Regions from separate parts of the Comamonas thiooxydans genome, predicted to be linked through region 3. Evidence: predicted binding sites of a transcription regulator. Region 3 holds the regulator's gene; each other region holds the start of a gene.

Region 1 (7,152 bases), 1.5 Mb from region 3:
AAGTCCTTGAGTGCAATCTGCTGGGCCGGAGCCATGACGGTCAACCAGTGGCAGATGTTTTCCAGCTGGCGCACATTGCCCGGGAAGTTGAAGGCCTGCAGACGGCTCATGGCGGCCGTGCTCATGCGTTTGGGCTCAACCCCCAGCTGACGCGCGCTTTGCTGCAGGAAATGCTGGGTCAGCATGGGGACGTCTTCCTTGCGCTCGCGCAATGCAGGCAGGCGCAGGCGGATCACATTCAGACGATGGAACAAGTCCTCGCGGAAAGCACCGTCCTTGACGCGCAGCTCCAGATCCTGGTGCGTCGCCGCAATCACACGCACATGGGCCTTGACGGCCTGATGTCCGCCAACCCGGTAGAAATGACCATCGGAGAGCACGCGCAGCAGACGCGTCTGCAGCTCGAACGGCATGTCACCGATTTCATCGAGAAACAGCGTACCGCCTTCGGCCTGCTCGAAACGCCCCCTGCGCTGGGTCTGCGCGCCGGTAAAGGCGCCTCGCTCGTGGCCGAACAGCTCGGACTCCAGCAGATCTTTCGGAATGGCGGCGGTATTGATGGCCACAAACGGTCCGCCTGCAACGGGAGAATGCTTGTGCAGCGCCCGTGCCACCAGCTCCTTGCCGGCACCGGACTCCCCGGTGATCAGCACCGTGACATGACTCTGGCTCAATCTGCCGATGGCGCGAAACACGTCTTGCATGGCGGGTGCCTGACCCAGCATTTCCGCCTGTACCGGAGCCTGGATATCGGCCACCTCCTCTCGCTGGCTTTCCTCGACGGCGCGCCGGATCAACTCCACGGCCTTGGGTACGTCAAATGGCTTGGGCAGATACTCGAAGGCTCCACGCTGGAACGCCGAGACTGCACTGTCCAGATCGGAATAGGCCGTCATGATGATCATGGGCAGTCCGGGCTGCTGCGCCCTGACTTGCTCCAGCAGCTCAAGGCCCGAGCCGCCAGGCATGCGTATATCGCTGACCAGCACCTGCGGAGCCTGACGCTCGGGATCGCTGTTGTCCACATCAGCCAGGGCCTTGAGCACATCACGCGGCTGGGTAAAGCTGCGAATGGGCCAGCCTTCACGCCCCAATGCTTTTTCAAGCACAAAGCGGATGGAAGGGTCGTCGTCCACAATCCAGATTGGCTTCATTCGTGCAACATCCTTCCCTTCTTCTGCATATTGATAATGTCAGGCTTTATGGCAGCGGTATCAGGATTCGGAAATCCGTCCTCCCCGGCTGGCTCTCGCACTCGATCAGGCCATGGTGACGCTGCACAAAGGTCTGAGCCAGCGTCAGCCCCAGGCCGGATCCGCCGTCCCTGCCTGAGACCAAAGGATAGAAAATCCGCTCCTTGATGGCATCTGGCACGCCTGACCCGTTGTCGATTACATGCAATTCCAGTGCCAATCTGTAGCGCTCGCGCCCCAGAGTGACCTGTCTGGCCACACGCGTCCTCAGAGTGATCTCGGCATCGCCCTCTGCAATGCGCCGCCCAAGCGCCTGTGCCGCGTTCTGAACGATATTGAGCAGGGCCTGTATCAGCTGTGCGCTGTCGCCTCTGAACTCGGGGATGGAAATGTCGTAGTCGCGCGTGATCTTGAGCCCCTGAGGATGCTCGACCAGCACCAGCGAACGCACGCGCTCGCAGACCTCGTGGATGTTGACGTCGCCCACTTCATGCGGGTGGCGATGCGGGGCCAGCAATCTGTCCACCAGCGCCTGCAGGCGATCAGCCTCGTGAATGATGACCGTGGTGTATTCCAGCAACTCGGGCGTGACCAGATCCATCTGCAGCAGCTGGGCCGCGCCGCGAATACCGCCCAGCGGATTCTTGATCTCGTGCGCCAGATTGCGGATCAGTTCCTTGTTCGCCAGCGCCTGCTCTCGGATGCGCTCCTCGCGATCCTGACGGGCCTGCTGCTCCAGTGGCCACATCTCTACCATGACATGGCCGGCCTTCTCGGCCAGCGAAACCGCCGCGTGAATCGGCAAGGGCTCCTGCCCCAGGCGCAGCAGGCTGGCCTCGAAGCGCAGCGCAGCAAAGTCGTTGGAACGGGCGCCGCTGAGCGCCTTGTCCAGCAAGGCAGGCTCGGCAAAGCAGGTGGCGAAGTCACTGCCCACCATGATGCGGCGCGACTGGCCCAGGGCGTTTTCCAGCGCGGCGTTGACGAAGCGCACCATGCCGTACTCGTCAAGCACGGCAATCAGGGTGCAAAGCCAGTCCAGCGACTGGTAGCCGTGAGCATTGGCCTGATCCGGATCAGGCCTGGAGATATCGGGGAGCGGGGCTGCAGTGGAACTCATTCGATAGACCAAAAATGACCAGCCCCAGGGGCCGGATTAATTGACCGCAGGCAGCCGGTCCAGCTCTCGCCTGATGCCTGCGATATCACTTTCCTGGCGTGTGATATCGGCCTTGAGCTTGGCCACCCGCTCCGGGTAGCCCTGAGGATTGCGCAGCTCCAGCGCCGTGCGCACGGGGTTGCCATCGTTGTACTCTGTCTTGAGCTCGGCCAGTCTGGCCTGGGCCTTGTTCAACTCGCCTTGCAGGATGGCTCGTGCATCGGAGTCACGCGCTTTCTGCGCGGCACTGTCGCTACGGGCCGGGGCCGGTGCGCTCGATGCAGAGCTACTTGCCGCCTTGGGCTTGGCCGCAGCCGCAGCGGTATTGCCACCCGAGGATCTGGTGCCGTGAATCACCGTCACGCCACTGCCATCGACCGGCTTGCACCCTTTGGCCTTGGCCTGCGAAACATTGTTGGTGTACTCATTGCCGCAGCGGTAGATCACATCCTGGGCAGAAACCAGCCCGGATGCAAGGCACAGCAACGACAACACATAAAACTTCTTCATTCGGTCCTCTCAGGCAGACGGCGGCCGCAAGTCCGCAATACCCTGAGTATCGCTCCAAGCCCGCGGCTTTTATTGACTACTTGACCGCCACCAACCCGTTTGGTTCCTTTGCTTCCACGCCCACCGCAGCGGGCGCTCAATAAAAAAGGCGGCTTGCGCCGCCTTTTTTGACCTCTGCTTTACAGCGAGAAGTACATATCGTATTCGACAGGGTGCACCGACTGGCGATAGCGAGTCACTTCGCCCATCTTCAGCTCGATGTAGGCATCCAGCATGCTGTCGGAGAACACACCACCCTTGGTCAGGAACGCACGGTCGGCGTCCAGGGCTTCCAGAGCCTGATCCAGGCTGTGGCAGACGGTAGGCACCAGCTTGTCTTCCTCGGGAGGCAGGTGGTAGAGATCCTTGGTCGCGGCTTCGCCGGGATGGATCTTGTTTTCCACGCCGTCCAGGCCGGCCATCAGCAGAGCGGCGAAACCCAGGTAGGGGTTCATCAGAGGATCGGGGAAGCGAGCTTCCACGCGACGAGCCTTGGGGTTGCTGACGTAAGGAATACGGATGGAGGCCGAGCGATTCTTGGCCGAGTAAGCCAGCTTCACGGGCGCTTCGAAGCCGGGAACCAGACGCTTGTAGCTGTTGGTGCCAGGGTTGGTGATGGCGTTCAGCGCACGAGCGTGCTTGATGATGCCGCCAATGTAGTACAGGGCAAAGTCGGACAGGCCGGCATAGCCGTCGCCGGCGAACAGGTTCTTGCCATCCTTCCACACGGACTGGTGCACATGCATGCCGGAGCCGTTATCGCCAGCGTAGGGCTTGGGCATGAAGGTTGCCGTCTTGCCGTAGGTGTTGGCCACGTTCCAGATGATGTACTTCTGCAGCTGTGTCCAGTCGGCACGCTCGACCAGGGTCGAGAAGCGTGTGCCGATTTCGTTCTGACCGGCACCGGCCACTTCGTGGTGGAACACTTCGACAGGAATGCCGACGGCTTCCAGCAGCAGCGACATCTCTGCGCGCATGTCCTGGGTGCTGTCGACAGGAGGAACGGGGAAGTAGCCACCCTTGACGCGAGGACGGTGACCACGGTTACCGGTCTCGAACTTGGTGCCTGTGTTCCAGGGTGCCTCGTATTCTTCGATTTCGAAGAAGGGGTTGTGAGGCTCGGTGCCCCAACGCACGCCGTCGAAGATGAAGAATTCGGGTTCGGGGCCGAAGTAAGCGGTATCGCCCAGGCCGGAAGCCTTCAGATAGGCTTCGGCACGCTTGGCGATGGAACGGGGATCGCGGTCGTAGGCCTTGCCGTCACCGGGCTCGATCACATCGCACTGCAGAATCAGTGTGGTTTCTTCGAAGAAGGGATCGATATTGGCAGTGTTGGGATCGGGAACCAGCTGCATGTCCGAGGCTTCGATACCCTTCCAGCCAGCAACGGAAGAACCGTCGAAAGCATGGCCCGAGGTGAACTTGTCCTCGTCGAAGTGCGACACGGGCACGGTCACGTGCTGTTCCTTGCCGCGGGTATCGGTAAAGCGCAGGTCCACGAACTTGACCTCGTTATCCTGCACCATCTGCATCACGTCTGCAACGGTCTTCGCCATTAGATCTCTCCTGCCAACTTTGGCTGATCAAATAAAGAATGAATAGTATCTAGCAGTTTGCGTGCCAACTCGACCTAGGCGCCTCACAACAACATCTGCGCACCGAAACCGAGCCTTGGTGTAAAGATATTCGGCACAAGACATAAGCACTTACCAGAGCTGTATCTGCAAACTGCACCAAACAGACGCGCATTGTCTCACTGCCAGAGCACGCCTCACAGCTGCACCATCTTGGTGAATAAAAATGCACCAAGATGGTGCATTTTTGAAATAAGATTGTTTTTGGTGCATGACGCCTGATTCGCCCTGCTACAGACGCTCATCAGCGAGCCACCGAAGCTGCACCATCCGAATCACCTGCACCAGGTGCAAACGGGACCTGCGGGTCGGCAGCACTGGGGATGGTCTGCGCCCTCATTTGCTCCAGCGCCGCCAGGCAGAAGTGAGCGAACCACAGTGCAGAGAAGGCAAACACCAGCGCATAGATCCAGATCGCAATCGGAACCAGAATCCAGAAAGCGGCCAGGAACAGCAGCCCGGAAATCCAGACCACACCAGGTGCTGCACCCAGATAGCCGCAGATCACCCCCATCAGAATGAGCGACATGCGGTGACGGGCAAACAGGGCCCGGCGCTCGTCCTTGCTGGCATGCTCGGACAAGGCGTCAAATGCCATGACCCTATAGGTAAGCCAGCCCCAGATCAAAGGCGCCACCACCAGCATCAGCGGCGGGAACACCCATAGCGGCAGAGTGACAAACAAGGCCAGCAGCGCAATCAACGTGGAGCCGCCCGACCAGACCAGGCTGGCCACAGTAGAGCCACCATGCTTTTTCTCCAGCCCGGCAAAGCGTTTCTCGGCCACCAGTTGCGTCAGCACAGGCGCCATGAACAGGCCCACCAGCAGCAAAACCAGCACCACGAGTACAGGCGTTGCTCCCAACACAACAAAAATGGAAGCCACCACCTCCGAGGCATACCCAAGGCCCAGCCCTTGCAGCCATAGCCACAAGGAATGCAGCCAGCCCACCCCATCAAGCAGGCTTTGCACCTTGAGGACCGCATCGGCCCAGAAGAAGTAACCAAGAAGCCAGGCCATCAAGGCCATGGCCAGCAGCGGCAAGAGTGACCAGACAATGACCCGCTTATGCAGGCAATACGCCATGGCACGCCAAAAAGAGTCGAGTAGCAAGCTCATGCTGGCAAGCATACTCAAGGATTGACTTATGCGCGACCCATCAATCGCAGGACAGCCAGCCACTGCTGCGCCCAGAAGCCACGGCCATAGTCGCGCAGCTGCCCTTTCGCATTGGCCTGCACCTGATCGCGAATGCCAGTGGGGTCATAGCGCAGATCGAAATTGGCCGTACCGAACAACATGTCCCACCAGGGCAAGAGCACGCCGAAGTTGTTGCCGTGGACCTTTTTGTTGCGCACCGGCGCCATGGGCTCGTGACCGATACCGATGGCGTGATGGCGTCGGTGAAAGCGCGGGCTGATCCACAGACGCTCACCCAGCTGGCCAAACCAGATGCGCACGTTGGCGTGCTGAAAGCTCTCGCTGAGCTGGGTCAGGGCCACGATGGCCACGAACTGCCCGGGCGCCACGCCAATCAGTTGCGCCACCAGCACGATGATGGCGTCATGGATCACGTCGTCGAGCAGGTGATTGCGGTTGTCGCTCCACACCGTCATCTGGCGCTGCGAGTGGTGCACGGCATGCAGCTTCCACCACCATGTAAATCCATGCTGGCCGCGATGAATCCAGTACTCGACCAGATCGAAGACAACCAGATACATCAGCAGGCTGACCCAGGCGTTGTCCGTCACGCCCGGCCAGATGTCGTCAAGGTGAAAGCCCGGCAAGCCCCAGACATGGAGCTGGCCCATGAGCGAATTCCACAGCGGCTCTGTCGTGAAGAACAAGGCCAGCCGGAAAAGTCCCAGCCGATGAATCAGCGTGTAGAGGATGTCCACACGAATCGCCTGGCGGTCGACCACGGGCTCGACCGGCCTCCAGCGCTGCAGCGGCACGATCACCGCGACCATGACCGCTATCTGCAGTAAGCCCACCAACAGCCAGCCTGTGGCCGTGTAGCCATCTTCGAGCAGGTTCGCCATGCCGAAATGGAACAGAAACGGCTGAACCACGCCTTCAAACAAGCGTTGCTGCGCCTCTCCAAACATCTGAACCAACCAATCCACAACTCACTCCTCTTGCAGCACTCAGCGGTGCTGCGCAATCCAGCCCTGGTACGCCGGATGCTCGGCCAGCGTACGAAAGCAAAAACCCTTATCCAGCAGACCGACGATCAGCGGCTCCAGCACCGCCGGGGCCCAGGGGTCTTGGCGCGACCAGATGCCGAGGTGGGCCAGCAAGATATCGCCGCCGCCTATGTTTTTGAGTGCCTGGGCCAGCAAGCGTTCATTGGGGTACCTGTCGCTGGGCAGCTCATCGCCCAGAAAGCCTGCCGGCGCCCAGCCCACATGCTGAAAGCCGCCTTGCTGCGCTGCGGCAATCAGTGCTGGCGATGTCTTGCCGCCGGGCGCACGATACAGCGGCAAGGTCTTGCGACCCGTGATCTGCGCCAGCCGCTGAGCGGAGCGGGCAATCTCCTGGCGGTACTCATCGGCAGACACCACATAGCTCTGACCGGCTCTGGGCCCGGCCGAGGGCTTGACCTTGAAGTGCGTGACC
Region 2 (7,152 bases), 980 kb from region 3:
CATCTTTGTGCCTGTGCGCCGCTTTGCTGTGCACCAAACAAACATGGCGCCCCGGGGCGCCATGCTGCAGATATCAGGCCAGGGCTCAGGCCGCTTTTTCCACGTGGCCCTGACGCGTGTAGAGAAAGTCGATCACGGCCTTGCGGTAGCTCTGATAGCGGGCATCCTCAGCCAGCTCCACCCGGCTGCGCGGGCGTGGCAGTTCCACATGCAGCACCTCGCCAATCGTGGCAGCGGGACCGTTGGTCATCATCACGATCTTGTCGGACAGCAGCACGGCCTCGTCCACATCGTGCGTGACCATCACCACGGTGCTCTGGGTGCGTGCCACGATCTCCAGCAACTCGTCCTGCAGCTTGGCACGCGTCAGGGCATCGAGAGCGCCGAAGGGCTCGTCCATGAGCAGCACCTGGGGCTCCATGGACAGGGCACGGGCAATGCCCACGCGCTGCTTCATGCCGCCCGAGATTTCGCCGGGGCGCTTTTGCGCCGCATGGCTGAGGCCCACCATGGCCAGCGCCGCATCGGTGCGCTGCGCCAGCTGTGCCTTGCTTTCGCGCTTGCCGAAGACACGCTCCACAGCGAGGTGCACATTGCCCCAGCAGCTCAGCCAGGGCAGCAGCGAATGGTTCTGGAAGACCACCGCGCGCTCGGGCCCGGGGCCCTTGATTTCCTTGTTGGCGCACAGCAATGCACCGCCCGTGGGAATGGTCAGGCCGGCAATCAGATTGAGCAGCGTCGACTTGCCGCAGCCCGAGTGCCCGATGAGACTGACGAACTCGCCCTTGGCAATGTTCAGATTGATGTCGCGCAGTGCGGGAAACAGTCCCTTGGCCGTCTTGAAGGTCTGCTCCACCCCGTGGATCTCGATGTACTTGGTGCTGAGAGATGTATGCATGAGGTACTCCTTGCTTTTTTCCGAGGCCACCGTGGCGCCGGCTTTGCCGGGCCACCGGTGGTGCCCCCTTGAGGGGGTGACGCGCCCGAAGGCGCGGCTCAGGGGTGGGTTAAGTCTTGACCTCTTCAAACGTAAAGGCCGAAGCCAGCTTGACCAGGGCCCACTCCAGCACCAGGCCCACGATGCCGATCACGAAGATGGCGATGATGATGTTCTTGACGTTGAGGTTGTTCCACTCGTCCCAGACCCAGAAACCTATGCCCACGCCGCCCGTCAGCATCTCGGCGGCCACGATCACCAGCCAGGCCGTGCCCACGGCCAGGCGCACGCCGGTCAGCATATAGGGCAGCACGGCAGGAAACAGAATGGTGGTGGCGATCTTCCACTCCGACAGATTGAGCACGCGCGCCACATTCATATAGTCCTGGGGCACACGCTGCACGCCCACGGCGGTGTTGATGACCATGGGCCAGATCGAGCAGATGAAGATGGTCCAGATGGCTGCCGGATTGGCGCCCTTGAACACCAGCAGGCCGATCGGCAGCCAGGCCAGCGGCGACACCGGACGCAGCAGACTGATCAAGGGATTGAACATGCGCGACAGAAAGCCGAAGCGCCCGATCACGAAGCCCAAAGGAATGCCGACCAGTGCCGCCAGACCGAAACCCAGGGCCACGCGCTGCAGCGAGGACAGCACATTCCAGCCCACGCCCTGGTCATTGGGTCCGTTGCGGTAGAAGGGATCGCTGAACACCTGCAAGGCCTGCTCCCAGGTCTCGGCCGGGGTCGGAATGCTCTTGCCTGTACTGCTCGATACCAGCGACCACAGGCCGACCAGCAGCGCCAGCCCCAGCACCGGAGGCAGGACCTGACCAAATAGCTGTTCAGCCCATTGGCGCAAGCGGCTGGGTGCCACCGCAACCGGAGCCGTGGCTATCGCTTTGGGTTTGATATCTTTTTGCACTTCAGCCTTTACAAGTTCTGTGCCAGCGGCTATCTCTTTTGAGGCTTCGAGCAGCGCATCATTGGCCGCCTGGGCTGCCAGTTGCGGATCGTGCGGGGGATCGAGTTCGAGCGGTGAGTGAAGTACGGCACTGACCATGATGGTTCTCCGTTAAGGTGGCGGCCTCAGGCCTTGATCTTGAAGCTGTCGGCGTACTGGGCAGGGTTCTTGCCGTCCCACACCACGCCGTCGATCAGCTTGCTGGTGCGCAGCACATCTTTGGGCACGCTGACCTTGAGCTGGCTTGCCGCCTGCTGGTAGAGGTCGATGCGATTGATCTGCTTGGCCACAGACAGATAGTCGGGATGGGCCTTGAGCAGACCCCAGCGCTTGTGCTGGGTGAGGAACCACATGCCGTCCGACAGATAGGGGAAGTTCACAGCCCCGTCGTTGAAGAACTTCATGTGGTTGGGGTCGTCCCAGGTCTTGCCCAGGCCGTTCTGGTAGCGGCCCAGAATGCGCTGATTGATGGCGTCCACACTGGTGTTGATGTACGACTTCTGGGCCACGGTCTCGGCCATCTTCGTCTTGTTCTGCAGGCTGGCGTCGATCCAGCGACCGGCCTCGAGAATCGCCATCATCACGGCGCGGCAGGTATTGGGATTCTTCTGAGCGAACTCGCCCGTGGTGCCCAGCACCTTTTCGGGATGGTCCTTCCAGATGTCCTGCGTGGTGTTGGCGGTGATGCCTATGCCATCCATGATGGCGCGATGGTTCCAGGGTTCGCCCACGCAGAAGCCATCCATATTGCCCACGCGCATATTGGCCACCATCTGGGGCGGCGGCACGGTGATCAGCTTGGCATCGGACAAAGGGTTGATGCCCGCAGCCGCCAGCCAGTAATGCATCCACATGGCATGGGTGCCGGTGGGGAAGGTCCCGGCAAACGTGTATTCGCGTTTTTCCCTGGCCATGACCTTGGCCAGGCTGGCTCCGTCGACCGCACCCTTGTCGGCCAGGGCCTTGGACAGCGTGATCGCCTGGCCGTTGTTGTTCAGCCCCATGAGCACCGCCATGTCCTTCTTGGGGCCGCCAACGCCCAGATGCAGGCCGTAGACCAGGCCGTAGAGCACATGGGCGAAGTCCAGCTCGCCGTTGACCAGCTTGTCGCGCACGCCGGCCCAGCTCGCTTCCTTGCTGAGAACGATCTTCACGCCGTATTTCTGGTCCAGGCCCAGCACCGAGGCCATGACCACGCTGGCGCAATCGGTCAGCGGGATGAAGCCGATCTTGACCTCTTTCTTCTCCGGCGCGTCGGAGCCTGCGGCCCAGGCGCCATGGTGGCCCAGCGTGCCATAGAGGGCGGCGGCGCCGGCCACGCGCAGAAACTCACGCCGGCCACCGGCAGATACGGGCTCCGGCACGGGAGCAGTAGTCAAAGAAAGGCGCTGGCTCATGAGAAAACTCCATCAAGAATCGTGGTGAAGGCGATCCGGAAAACAAAAAGGCGCCCTTCCCTCCCCGGGTGTGAGGAGAAAAGGACGCCGTTGTCCCAGGTCACTCGTAATAACGCTTTAAGCGCGACCGCCTTTGGTCTGCTTGACATCAACAGTCATGCACAAACCATGCCAGACCTTGATCAGAGGCGGAGCAGGCTGTGCGACCCCGTTTCTGGCCCATATTTGGTGCAGCGCAACAAACACGGCACTGTCAAGGCTATGAATTGGTGCTGCCCGGCAGCAGGTCCACCGTGGACAGAATCGCCTCGGCCACATCCAGCATGCGCCGGTTCTGGTTCATGGCCGTCTGGCGGATCAGCTTGTAGGCCTCGCCCTCGCTGAGCTGGCGGTAGTTCATCAGCACGCCCTTGGCCCGCTCTATGGTCTTGCGCTCCTTGAGCGTGGCGCGTGCCTTGTCGATTTCGGTCTGCATGTCCTGCAGCCGCATGGACTGCTCCTGCACCAGCAAGACAATGCTCTTCTCAAGCTGCAGCCCGTATGCGCCCTCCGCAGGCAAGGAGGCGGCTGACTGCGTGCCCCCCAGAAAGGCCGCAGCCGCTTCGGCGCGAGCCCCCGGCTGCGGCTGCATCTCCAGAAGCGCCAGTTGCTGGCAGAGCGCGGCGCCGGCCTGCTCCAGCTTGCGCAGACATTGGGCCTGCAGCTCCTCGGCCAGGAATGCCTCAATCTGGTGCATGGCATCGAGCCGGCTGGAACAGGCTTCGAACCAAGGCGAGCTCAGGCTGCGGTCCAGCGCCAGGCCGTCACCGGCCGTGCAGCCCAGGCGGCGCAGCCGCTCGATCACCGTCATATCAGGACAGGCCCCGCATTGCTGCTGCCAGCGCTGCATCCCCGAAGGGCTGGCGAAGTCTGCAAACACCTGAAAGCAGCGCTCCTGCGACTCGATCAGATGCAGCCAATGGCGCTGACGCTCCGTCCTGCCGACCCCTGCCGTAAACGCCGCGACCCCTGTGGCGCGCTCCTGGCCCGCCAGTTCCTTGCCCTGCATGAAATGAAACAGCGCCACCAGCAATTTCGCGATATCGGGATCGCAAGCGCTGTCCGCCGCCTCGAACACCACGGTCAGGCAGGCCGCAATCATGCGGATCAGCGCCTGCGTGCAATCCTCGGCACTGAGCTCCAGCCCATCGCGCCGGCGGCGCAGCAGCGGCAGGGCTTCAAAGCCTTGCAGCGCATTGGCGATCGCATTGAACAGGCGAGCGCCATGCGCACCTGGCGCCCGCGCGCCCAGCTCTTCAAGCGCGAGGCAGACCCGCTCCATGACCTGGTCGACATGCCGGCCATGATCGAGCAGGCTCTGCTGCGCCTGTGCTCCGCCGCTGACCAGAAAGATATTCGAGAGACCGCGCTCTTTTTGCAGCGCATGGACGAGCTCGGATACGCTCGCCACCAGGCTGCTGGCGCGGCTGATCTGTTCCAGCTCGGCGATCTCGCTTTGCCTTGCAGCCACCAGATAGTGCAGAGGCGTTTTCATGGGGTAGTGCTTGTCGTCATGTTGATGCCATGGACGACCAGCACATTTCATGCCATCTCAGGCGAGGCGACGCTGCGGCCTCTCCCAGAGCCGGTCCACCATGGCGCCCACACCGATGCCCACAACATAGGCCAGCAGATCCAGGGGATCGAAGCCATTGCCCAGCACCAGATAGGCCAGCTTGTTGGCGCGCAGGGCCTGCATCCAGGGGGCCTGATAGAGCTGCAGGAACTCGATGGCAAAGGCGATGACCAGGGAGCAGGCCATGAGCTTGCCGCGCGTGATAGCCGGCCGCAGCCAGGCCACGCACAGCAGCACCACCCAGGCCCAGAGCGCATCGCCCGGATAGTTGCCCAGCCAGGCGGGAAAGGGCACATAGCCCCGGCGCGAGGCCAGCCCGATGGCGATGACCGCCGCAATGAGCAGGGTCAATCCCATCCGTGAGCGACGAAAGGGTCCAGCAGTAGCCGGATGTGTCAACAAGCTGTCGTCCCCTTCAGTCGATATGCGCGCCTGAGTCCTTGACCACCTGCTTCCAGTACGCCAGCTCGGCCGGCAGCATGGCCTTGAAGCTTTGCGGCGTGGACTCCACGCGCTCGGCGCCCAGAGTCTTGAGGCGCTCGGCCATCTCGGGCCTGGCCAGCACGGTCTTCACGGCCTGATAGAGCTTGTCCACCACGGGCTGCGGCGTACCGGCCGGCGCAAACAAGCCGTACCAGCTGGTCACGGCCAGTCCCTTGCCCAGCACGGGGATCTCGGGCGCCAGCGAGGTCGGCCTGTCGGACGCCACGCCCAGCACGCGCAGCTTGCCGCTGCTGACAAAAGGCATCACGCCGGGAAAGCTGCCGAAGGTCACCGGCAACTGGCCGGCCACCACATCGGTGGCGGCGGCCGACGCTCCCTTGTAAGGCACATGCAGCAGGTTCACGTTCTTCTGCTTTTTCAGCATCTCGCCCAGCAGATGGTTGAGCGTGCCGTTGCCAGCAGAAGCGTATTCCACCTTGCCCGGATGCGCCTTGGCATAGGCCACCAGCTCGTCCAGGTTCCTGGCCGGAAAGCTCGGATTCACCACCAGCAGATAAGGCGCGACGGCCAGTTGCATCACGGGAGTGAAATCCTTGATGGGATCGAACGGCACCCTGGAATACAGCGCCGGATTGATGGTGTAGGCGCTTTGCGCCGTCACGAGAAAGGTGTAGCCGTCGGCCGCGCTGCGCGCCACCTGGCCCGTGCCCAGATTACCGTTGGCGCCGGCGCGGTTTTCCACGATGACGGGCTGGCCCAGCGAATTCTCCAGCCCCTGCGCCACGGCACGCGCAATCACATCGTTGGCACCGCCCGGTGCCTGGGGCACGACAAAGGTAATCGGCTTGGCAGGCCAGTTGCCGCCCTGCGCCAGGGCTTGCGTCAGAGGAGCAGCCACCACGGCGGCCAGCGCCGCCAGCAGCAGCGGGCGGCGTCGGGTTCCGGAGATAAAAACAGCGTTTCGCGCCATCTCGGTGCGCGCAGCTTCTTCAAACTTCATGGCAATCATTTCCTGTGGTGGTGGACATGGATGCTGCCAGCCCTCCATGCCGGCCTGTCGTCCCATGCAACAGGCCATTCTTGCATCGCTGGTCGGGCGGCCTGAACAGCGCTCACTGTTCGGCCATCGCGTTTGGCAGTGGCAGCCTCCTGCAAATGCCGTGACCCCACGCCTGCCCGCAGCGGCACGGCCTCTTCACAGCAGCACCAGCCCCGGCGGCAAACTATCCCCCAGGCTGCGTTTCTGGTCCTCGGCCTCCATCTGCACCACCTGTTCGACCATCGCCATCCAGCGCTCGGGGGCACCGCTGCCGCGCATCTTCTCCAGCACCCGTGCTCGCACATCATCAGGCAGATCGCGCGCGCGGTCGCCAGTCATGCGGGCCATCTGCACGGCAGCGAACATGGCGGTTTCGTTCCTGCGCCAGTCCTGGACCAGCGTGGCGTTCAGAAACTCCAGCGCCGCCTCGGGGGGCATCACCAGATGGGCGTTGGCGGCCAGCGACTGGCGTGCCGCCAGGCGGCCTATGGCCCACCAGGTCTGCACGGTTTCATCCTCGCGCCTGAGGCGCTGCAGCATCCACTGCCCCATTTCCTGGCGGTACTGCCAGGGCACGGCCTCCATGGCCGCGAACAGGCGCAACATGTCGTCATAGCTGCCATGGCTGGATTTGCCGCGCGTGTTCTGCTGCACGGCCTTCTGCATGTGGCCGGCCACGTCTTCGAGCAGCTCCATCTGTCGGGCCTCGTTCAGACCCGCCGCCACGCGGCGCCAGAACACCCACCACTCCGTCCA
Region 3 (7,152 bases):
GGACGCTCACGGGAGCCTGTTGTGCGCTTTACAGGGCATAAGCATACGCGCTAGGCCTTTTCCGGTGCCCGCGCACGACAAGCGTTGCTCTACAGATGCCCGCAGCGCCCCAGGCATGATGCCAGGCCAAGGAGCAATGACGACATGGAAGAAATCAGCTGGAACGACTTTATGAAGGTGGAGTTGCGCGTGGGCCGCGTGCTGCAGGCCGAGGTCTTTGCCGAGGCCCGCAAACCCGCCTACAAGCTGCTGGTGGACCTGGGTCCCGAGCTGGGCCAGCGCAAGTCCAGCGCGCAGATCACCGCCCACTACCAGCCCGAGGAGCTGATAGGACGGCTGGTGGTGGCCGTGGTCAACTTTCCGAAGAAGCAGATTGGGCCCTTGATGAGCGAATGTCTTGTGACCGGTTTTCACGATGCCACGGGAGCCGTGGCCCTGTGCGTGCCCGACAAGGAGGTGCCGCTGGGCACGCGTCTGCTGTGATCGGCATATTCAGATGCAAAATGGCCGCCAGCCATTCTCCCGCCTACGGATACTGCTATGAATATCAGCTTCAACCCGCTGGTGCGCGTGCGCACCGTCACCGCCTTTGTCAACCTGAGCGCCGATGAGGCACAGTGGCAGGCCGGCCTGACCCAGGCCAAGCAGCAATGCGATGCCGTGGCCGATGCCATCGAGGCCCAGGGCTATCAGGTGCAGTCCATCCGCATCGTGAGCAACCCGTTTGGCGAATACCTGAACGTCTGCGGCATAGACAGCGCCCTCGCCGGCCTGCAGCGCATTGCCGAAACGCTCAAGGCCATCAACACCGGCAAACGCCGCATCCGCTTTGCCGTGGGCGAAGCGCGCAATGCGCAGGAAGTGGCCCTGCTGCCGCAGTTGATTGCCGCCTATGGCGACCTGTGCAACGCCTGCGTGAACATCGATCTGGATGAACATGGCTTTCTGCAGACCGGCTTGCTCGCCCACAGCGTGCAGGCGATTCAGCAAATCGCGCGCACCACGCCGCGCGGCGAAGGCAATTTCAACTTCACGGTCAACTTCAACTGCGCACCCGGCATTCCCTATTTCCCGGCCAGCTACCACCGCGGCCAGCACCACGGCGCCCTGGTGCTGGGTCTGGAAACGCCAGACCTCATGGTGGCGGAACTGCAGGAGTTGCAGCAGCAGCGCCTGCAGCTCGATCACGCGGCGTGGTTCAGGCTCGCATTCGAGCGCCTGAGCCAGACCCTGAACGAGCATGCCACGGCCATCCAGCGCTGTGCCGACGGCGTGAAACTGGCCGAGGGCTGGCATATCGCGGGCATGGACACCTCGGCCGCGCCGTCCAAGTCCTGCGCCTCCATGGTCGATGTCTACCAACTGCTGGGCGTGCCCTATTTCGGTGCCAGCGGCACGGTGGAAGCCTCGGCCCTGCTGACCCGCGTCTTCAAATCGGTCAGCGGCGTGACGCAGATTGGCTTCAGCGGCCTGATGCTGGCCGTGACCGAGGACCAAGGCCTGGCACAGGCCAGTCTGAATGACGAATTCGATATCCGCGCCCTGCTGACCTACAGCAGCGTCTGCGGCATCGGCCTCGATACCGTGCCTGTGCCGGGCGACAGCAGCGCCGAGCAGATCGCCGCCGTCATGCGCGATACGGGCACCATGGCTTTTCGCCTCAACAAGCCGCTGACGGTGCGCCTGTTCCCCGTGCCCGGGCTCAAAGCCGGCGACAAAACGGGCTTCGAGAGCGCGGATCTGTGCAACTGCGCCGTGCTGGCTCTGCCTTGAACATTTAACAAGCGGGCTGCTGCGCTTGGCCGTCAAGCGCCGGCAGCTATTGCTTTTGATATTCCCCTACCCCGGTTCTGTTTGACCTGCCCCCATGGTGACCGCCGGGGTGCCCCCGGTAAAATTGGCCCTTATGGCAAAAATTATCGTTCTGGCACTGGTGCTGCTTTTCTTTGGCTGCGGGCTGTACATGCATCTGCGCGGCAAGGTGCGCCACAAGGTGGTCAAGCAATTGTTTGACCACTCCACGTTCACGGCGCCGTTCAATGTCTTCATGCTGATGTTCAGCAAGGTGCCGCGCACGCCCTACCTGCCCACCAGCACCTTCCCCGAACTGGCACCGCTGCAGGCCAACTGGCGTGAAATCCGCGAGGAAGCCGTCAATCTGCAAAAGAACATGCAGATCAAGGCCGCCGCCAACAACGATGACGCAGGCTTCAACTCCTTCTTCAAGACCGGCTGGAAGCGCTTCTACCTCAAGTGGTACGGCGATGCCCACCCTTCGGCCATGGAACTGTGTCCCAAGACCACGGCCCTGGTGAAGTCGATTCCCAGCGTCAAGGCCGCCATGTTTGCCGAGCTGCCGCCCGGCGCCAAGCTCAATCTGCACCGCGACCCCTATGCGGGCTCGCTGCGCTATCACCTGGCCGTGCTGGCCCCCAACGACGACCGCTGCATGATCGAGGTCGACGGCAAGCCCTATAGCTGGCGCGAAGGCGAAGGCGTGATCTTCGACGAGACCTATATGCACTGGGCCGAGAACCGCTCGGAAGGCAACCGCATCGTGCTGTTCTGCGATGTGGAACGCCCCATGACCAATGGCTTTGCGCAATGGCTCAATCACTGGCTGGGCAAGAACGTGGTGGCCGCCGCCAGCTCGCCCAACAACGAAGGCGATCCGCGCGGCATGATCAGCAAGCTGTTCAAGATCTCGTTCTATGCGGGCAAGTACCGCCGCGCCTTCCGCGACTGGAATCCGACCTTCTACAAGATCCTCAAGTTCGGACTGATGATCGGCGTGCTGGTCTGGTTTATCTGGTGGCTGATACCAAACTAGGCCGCCCCATCAAAAAAGCCGCTGATGCATTGCACAGCGGCTTTTTTGTTGCCCAACGCAATCCTTCGAGAGGATAGATAGGACTATCCAAGCCATAAACCACCTCCGGTCACGGAAATCAGATACAGCGGCAGACAAATCACGACACGCCTTTTGGCTTGACTTGCGCATAGTGACTTTCGGCATTTGGTGGTAATAATTCGCGGCACCGTTTCTAAAATATCGGATGGGATTGGCATTCCACATCCAGCCGAGGGAGCTTTCGATGTCGAGTTCAATCCGTGGCGTTGCCCTGTGTGGCGTAGTGTGCCTGAGCCTGCTTGCAGGTTGCGGCGGGGGCGTGAATGACAGTCCTGTTACCGATAGCCCAGGCAGCAGCAACCCAGACAACACTGGCCCGCCCCCAAACCCGGCCGAGACATCCAGCAGCTTTGCCCAGCAATGCTCTCCCGACAACATCCTGGCCGATACCCCGCTACGCAACGCTACGCTGGACACGGAAAAGCGCTGGCTGCGCACCTACTTTGATGAAGCCTATCTGTGGCGCGAAGAGGTCCCAGCTGTAGACCCTGGCGCAGCCAGCTTCAGCAGCGGCTACTACTACACCGACCTGAGCAATTACTTTGATGCACTGCTGACGCCTGCCATTACCGAATCCGGTGCCCGGCGCGACCAGTTCAGCTTTATGTATCCCACGCAGCTATGGCAATCGGTCTCCGAAAACGCCACTGCGCCCAGTCACGGCATCGAGTGGCGAATGGCCAGCCCCACACCGCCACGGGGCCTGCGCATCGCCTATATCGAGCCCGGCAGCCCAGCCGATGTGGCGGGCTTTAAGCGTGGCGACACCCTGGTCTCGATCGATGACGTCTCCGCCGATGCGCCCGATGCCGATGGGGTGGATGTGCTCAATGCCGGATTGTTCCCTGAGATATTGGGCGTCACGCACAACTTCATCCTACAGCGCGGCGGCGCGCAACTGCCCGTGCAAAATCTGACCAGCACCAATATCACCAACACCCCGGTGCCGCAGTCGCGAGTGCTCACGCTAAACAGCGGTGCACGTGCTGGCTACATCGTCTTCAATGACCATGTGCTGCCCGCCGAAGGTCAGCTGGTCACCGCCATTTCCAATCTGCGCAACCAGAACGTGAGCGATTTAGTGCTGGATCTGCGCTACAACGGCGGTGGTTTTCTGTTCATCGCTGCAGAGCTGGCAACCATGATTGCGGGCAGCACGCAAACGGCTGGCAAGACTTTCGAGACGCTGCAATACAACGCACGCCGCAGCGCAGAAACGCAGGTGACGCCGTTTTATGGCAGCTCCTGCTTTCCCATCAACAACGAATGCAGCAATATTCAGCCCTTGCCCACACTCAACCTGAAGCGGGTGTATGTCCTAGCGCAATCGGGCACGTGCTCGGCCAGTGAGGCACTGATCAATGGCCTGCGCGGTGTGGATGTGGAAGTCATCCTGATTGGAGGCACGACCTGCGGCAAGCCTTATGGTTTTACGGCCAAGGACAACTGCGGCATCAGTTACTTCCCTATCGAGTTTGCCGGTATCAATGCCAAAGGCTTTGGCGACTACGCCGACGGTTTTACACCGGGCAATGGTCCAACACAGCGCTATGTGCCCGGTTGCAGCGTGCCCGATGATTTAGACCATGCACTGGGTGACCCGCAGGAAGGCATGCTGGCTGCCGCCATGAACCATATCAGCACGGGCTTGTGCCCCGCTCAGCCTTTTGCTGCCACAGCCCGCAAGCGCAGTGTCAGCCCTGATCCGAATGCTGCGCCTCTTACGCTCCGGCGCAACCCGGCACGCAACAACCGCCTGCTGCTGCCGCACTAAGTCTTAGAGCGCCTTGCGCAGCGTGGTCGTCGGTATCTTGAGCTGCTCGCGGTATTTGGCGACGGTGCGACGCGCGCACTCGATGCCCTGCTCCTTGAGCATATCGGCCAGCTTGGCGTCCGATAGCGGCTTCCTGGCATCTTCGGCATCGACAAACTGCTTGATCAGCGCACGCACGGCCGTGCTGGAGGCGCTGCCGCCGGTTTCCGTGCCCAGGCCCGAACCGAAGAAATACTTGAGCTCGAAGGTGCCCTGGGGCGTGGCCATGTACTTGGCGGTGGTCACACGGCTGATGGTGGACTCGTGCAGGCCCAGCGTGTCTGCGATATCGCGCAGCACCAGCGGTCGCATGGCCAGCTCACCATGCACAAAGAAGTTCTTCTGCCGCTCCACGATGGCTTCGGAGACCCGCAAGATGGTGTCGAAGCGCTGCTGGATGTTCTTGATGAACCAGCGCGCCTCCTGCAGTTGCTGCTGCAGCGCCGCATGGCCGTCGCTGTTCTTGTGGCGGCGCAGCACGCTGGCATAGATGTCATGCACGCGCAGACGCGGCATGACCTCGGGGTTGAGCTGCACGGAAAAGTCCGCCCGGCCCGAGCCGGCCCGCACCGGGCGCACGATGACATCGGGCACCACGATATGGCGTTCCACGTCGACAAAGCGGCGCCCCGGACGCGGCTCCAGCCTGGCGATCAGGGCCATGGCCTCGCGCAGTTGCTCCTCGCGCGCGCCGCACAGGCTGGTGAGCTTGCGCAGATCGCGCCGCGCCAGCAGGTCCATGGGCTGCGCGCAGATGGCCTGCGCCAGCAGCAGCCGGTTCATATGCGCCTCGGTCGTGCCCTCATCCTCGGCGGTGCGGATGAGATCGCGCAGCTGCAGCTGCAGGCACTCGGCCAGATCACGCGCGCCCACGCCCACGGGCTCCAGGCTTTGCAGCAGCTTCAGCGCAATGGCAAAGTGCTGCTCCAGCTCCTCGCGCTCTTCGAGGTCGTCGCCGGCCAGGCTCTGCGCCAGCTCCTGCAGGGAATCCTCGAGATAGCCGTCGTCACTGAGCGACTCGATGAGAAAGCGCAGTGCCGCCATGTCCGCCGCGCCCAGATGCAGGCTCAGCGCCTGACGATGGAGAAAGTCGGTCAGGCTCTGGTGCTCGCGCGCCAGATCGATGGCATCGGTTTCGTCATCGCCATCGCGGTTGCGCGTGGAGCTGCTGGCCGAGGGGGTATCCCACTCGCTGCTGGATTCGCCGCCCCATTCCCCGTCCTGGCCGTCCATGCCGTCGGCCTCCCAGTTCAGCGTTTCAGGGGTTTCGGGGTTTGGTGCTTCCGCTACTGTTTCAGTAGCTGATTGCGCTTGCGATGCTTCCTTTTCAGCATGAATTCCATCTGAAGTGCTGTATTCATTAACGCTAGCAGCTACATCTGCAGGAGCATCACCCGTAGTTTCGGCCTCATCGCCCGCACGCTCCAGAAAAGGGTTGTCGACCAGCATCTGCTCGACTTCCTGCGCCAGCTCCAGAGTGGAGAGCTGCAGCAGCTGAATGGATTGCTGCAGCTGCGGCGTCAGCGATAAATGCTGCGAAACGCGTAGCGAGAGACCTGGCTTCATCGAGGCGCGGCTCCCAGACAATCATTGCAAACGCGCGCAGTGCCATGGGTTTGCCGCCGGGCTGCCCCAAGGCAAGCCTCGGCGCAGCCGGTCAGGAACCCTTCTGGGGGCAGCGACCACACAAAGTGAGGGAGCGTGGAGGTCATCACATTCTGAAATGTTCGCCCAGATAGACGCGGCGCACATCGGCGTTCTCCACGATCTCCTCGGGCGTGCCTTCGGCCAGCACATGGCCGTCGCTGATGATGAAGGCGTGGTCGCAGATGCCCAGCGTCTCGCGCACATTGTGGTCGGTGATCAGCACGCCTATGCCGCGCTCCTTGAGGAAGCCGATGATGCGCTGGATCTCGATCACCGCAATCGGGTCGATGCCGGCAAACGGCTCGTCAAGCAGAATGAAGCGCGGTTGCGTGGCCAGGGCGCGGGCAATTTCCACGCGACGGCGCTCACCACCGGACAGCGCCAGCGCCGGCGACTGGCGCAGATGCTCGACGCGCAGCTCCTGCAGCAGGCCGGTGAGGCGCTTTTCGATCTCGTCGCGCGTCAGCGCCTTGCCCTGCTCGTCCTTTTGCAGCTCCAGCACGGCGCGCACATTGTCTTCCACGCTGAGCTTGCGAAAGATGGAGGCTTCCTGGGGCAGATAGGACAGGCCCAGGCGCGAACGCTGGTGAATCGGCATGCCGCCCACCGGCTGGCCGTCGATGAAGATCTCGCCGCCGTCGCTGCGCACCAGGCCCACGATCATGTAGAACGATGTGGTCTTGCCCGCACCGTTGGGGCCGAGCAAACCGACCACCTCGCCTTTTTGCACGGACAGGGACACATCCTTGACCACCTTGCGGCTGCCGTAGGACTTGGCCAG

The links. Region 3 encodes sigma-54, which starts transcription at its own class of promoters, with help from an activator protein. Its sites were predicted from a motif close to TGGCANGNAANCTGCTTT; they were not measured.
Region 1: the regulator sigma-54 is predicted to act here: its motif matches at 4,504-4,521, upstream of glnA (type I glutamate--ammonia ligase).
Region 2: the regulator sigma-54 is predicted to act here: its motif matches at 3,455-3,472, upstream of CTR2_RS03105 (CmpA/NrtA family ABC transporter substrate-binding protein).

Annotation. Positions count from the first base shown of each region.
Region 1 covers NZ_AP026738.1:4,114,025-4,121,176, forward strand. The annotation lists gene ntrC (nitrogen regulation protein NR(I)) at 1-1,154, opposite strand, end outside; gene glnL (nitrogen regulation protein NR(II)) at 1,201-2,310, opposite strand; gene CTR2_RS19120 (hypothetical protein) at 2,347-2,859, opposite strand; gene glnA (type I glutamate--ammonia ligase) at 3,039-4,454, opposite strand; gene CTR2_RS19130 (EI24 domain-containing protein) at 4,777-5,664, opposite strand; gene CTR2_RS19135 (sterol desaturase family protein) at 5,679-6,659, opposite strand; gene CTR2_RS19140 (polysaccharide deacetylase family protein) at 6,681-7,152, opposite strand, start outside.
Region 2 covers NZ_AP026738.1:682,316-689,467, reverse strand. The annotation lists gene CTR2_RS03115 (ABC transporter ATP-binding protein) at 86-898, opposite strand; gene ntrB (nitrate ABC transporter permease) at 1,008-2,000, opposite strand; gene CTR2_RS03105 (CmpA/NrtA family ABC transporter substrate-binding protein) at 2,027-3,298, opposite strand; gene CTR2_RS03100 (nitrate regulatory protein) at 3,558-4,832, opposite strand; gene CTR2_RS03095 (ribosomal maturation YjgA family protein) at 4,890-5,270, opposite strand; gene CTR2_RS03090 (Bug family tripartite tricarboxylate transporter substrate binding protein) at 5,329-6,357, opposite strand; gene CTR2_RS03085 (Hsp70 family protein) at 6,553-7,152, opposite strand, start outside.
Region 3 covers NZ_AP026738.1:5,614,276-5,621,427, forward strand. The annotation lists gene CTR2_RS26150 (tRNA-binding protein) at 145-483, shown strand; gene CTR2_RS26155 (DUF711 family protein) at 541-1,773, shown strand; gene CTR2_RS26160 (aspartyl/asparaginyl beta-hydroxylase domain-containing protein) at 1,907-2,830, shown strand; gene CTR2_RS26165 (S41 family peptidase) at 3,096-4,685, shown strand; gene CTR2_RS26170 (RNA polymerase factor sigma-54) at 4,689-6,290, opposite strand; gene lptB (LPS export ABC transporter ATP-binding protein) at 6,436-7,152, opposite strand, start outside.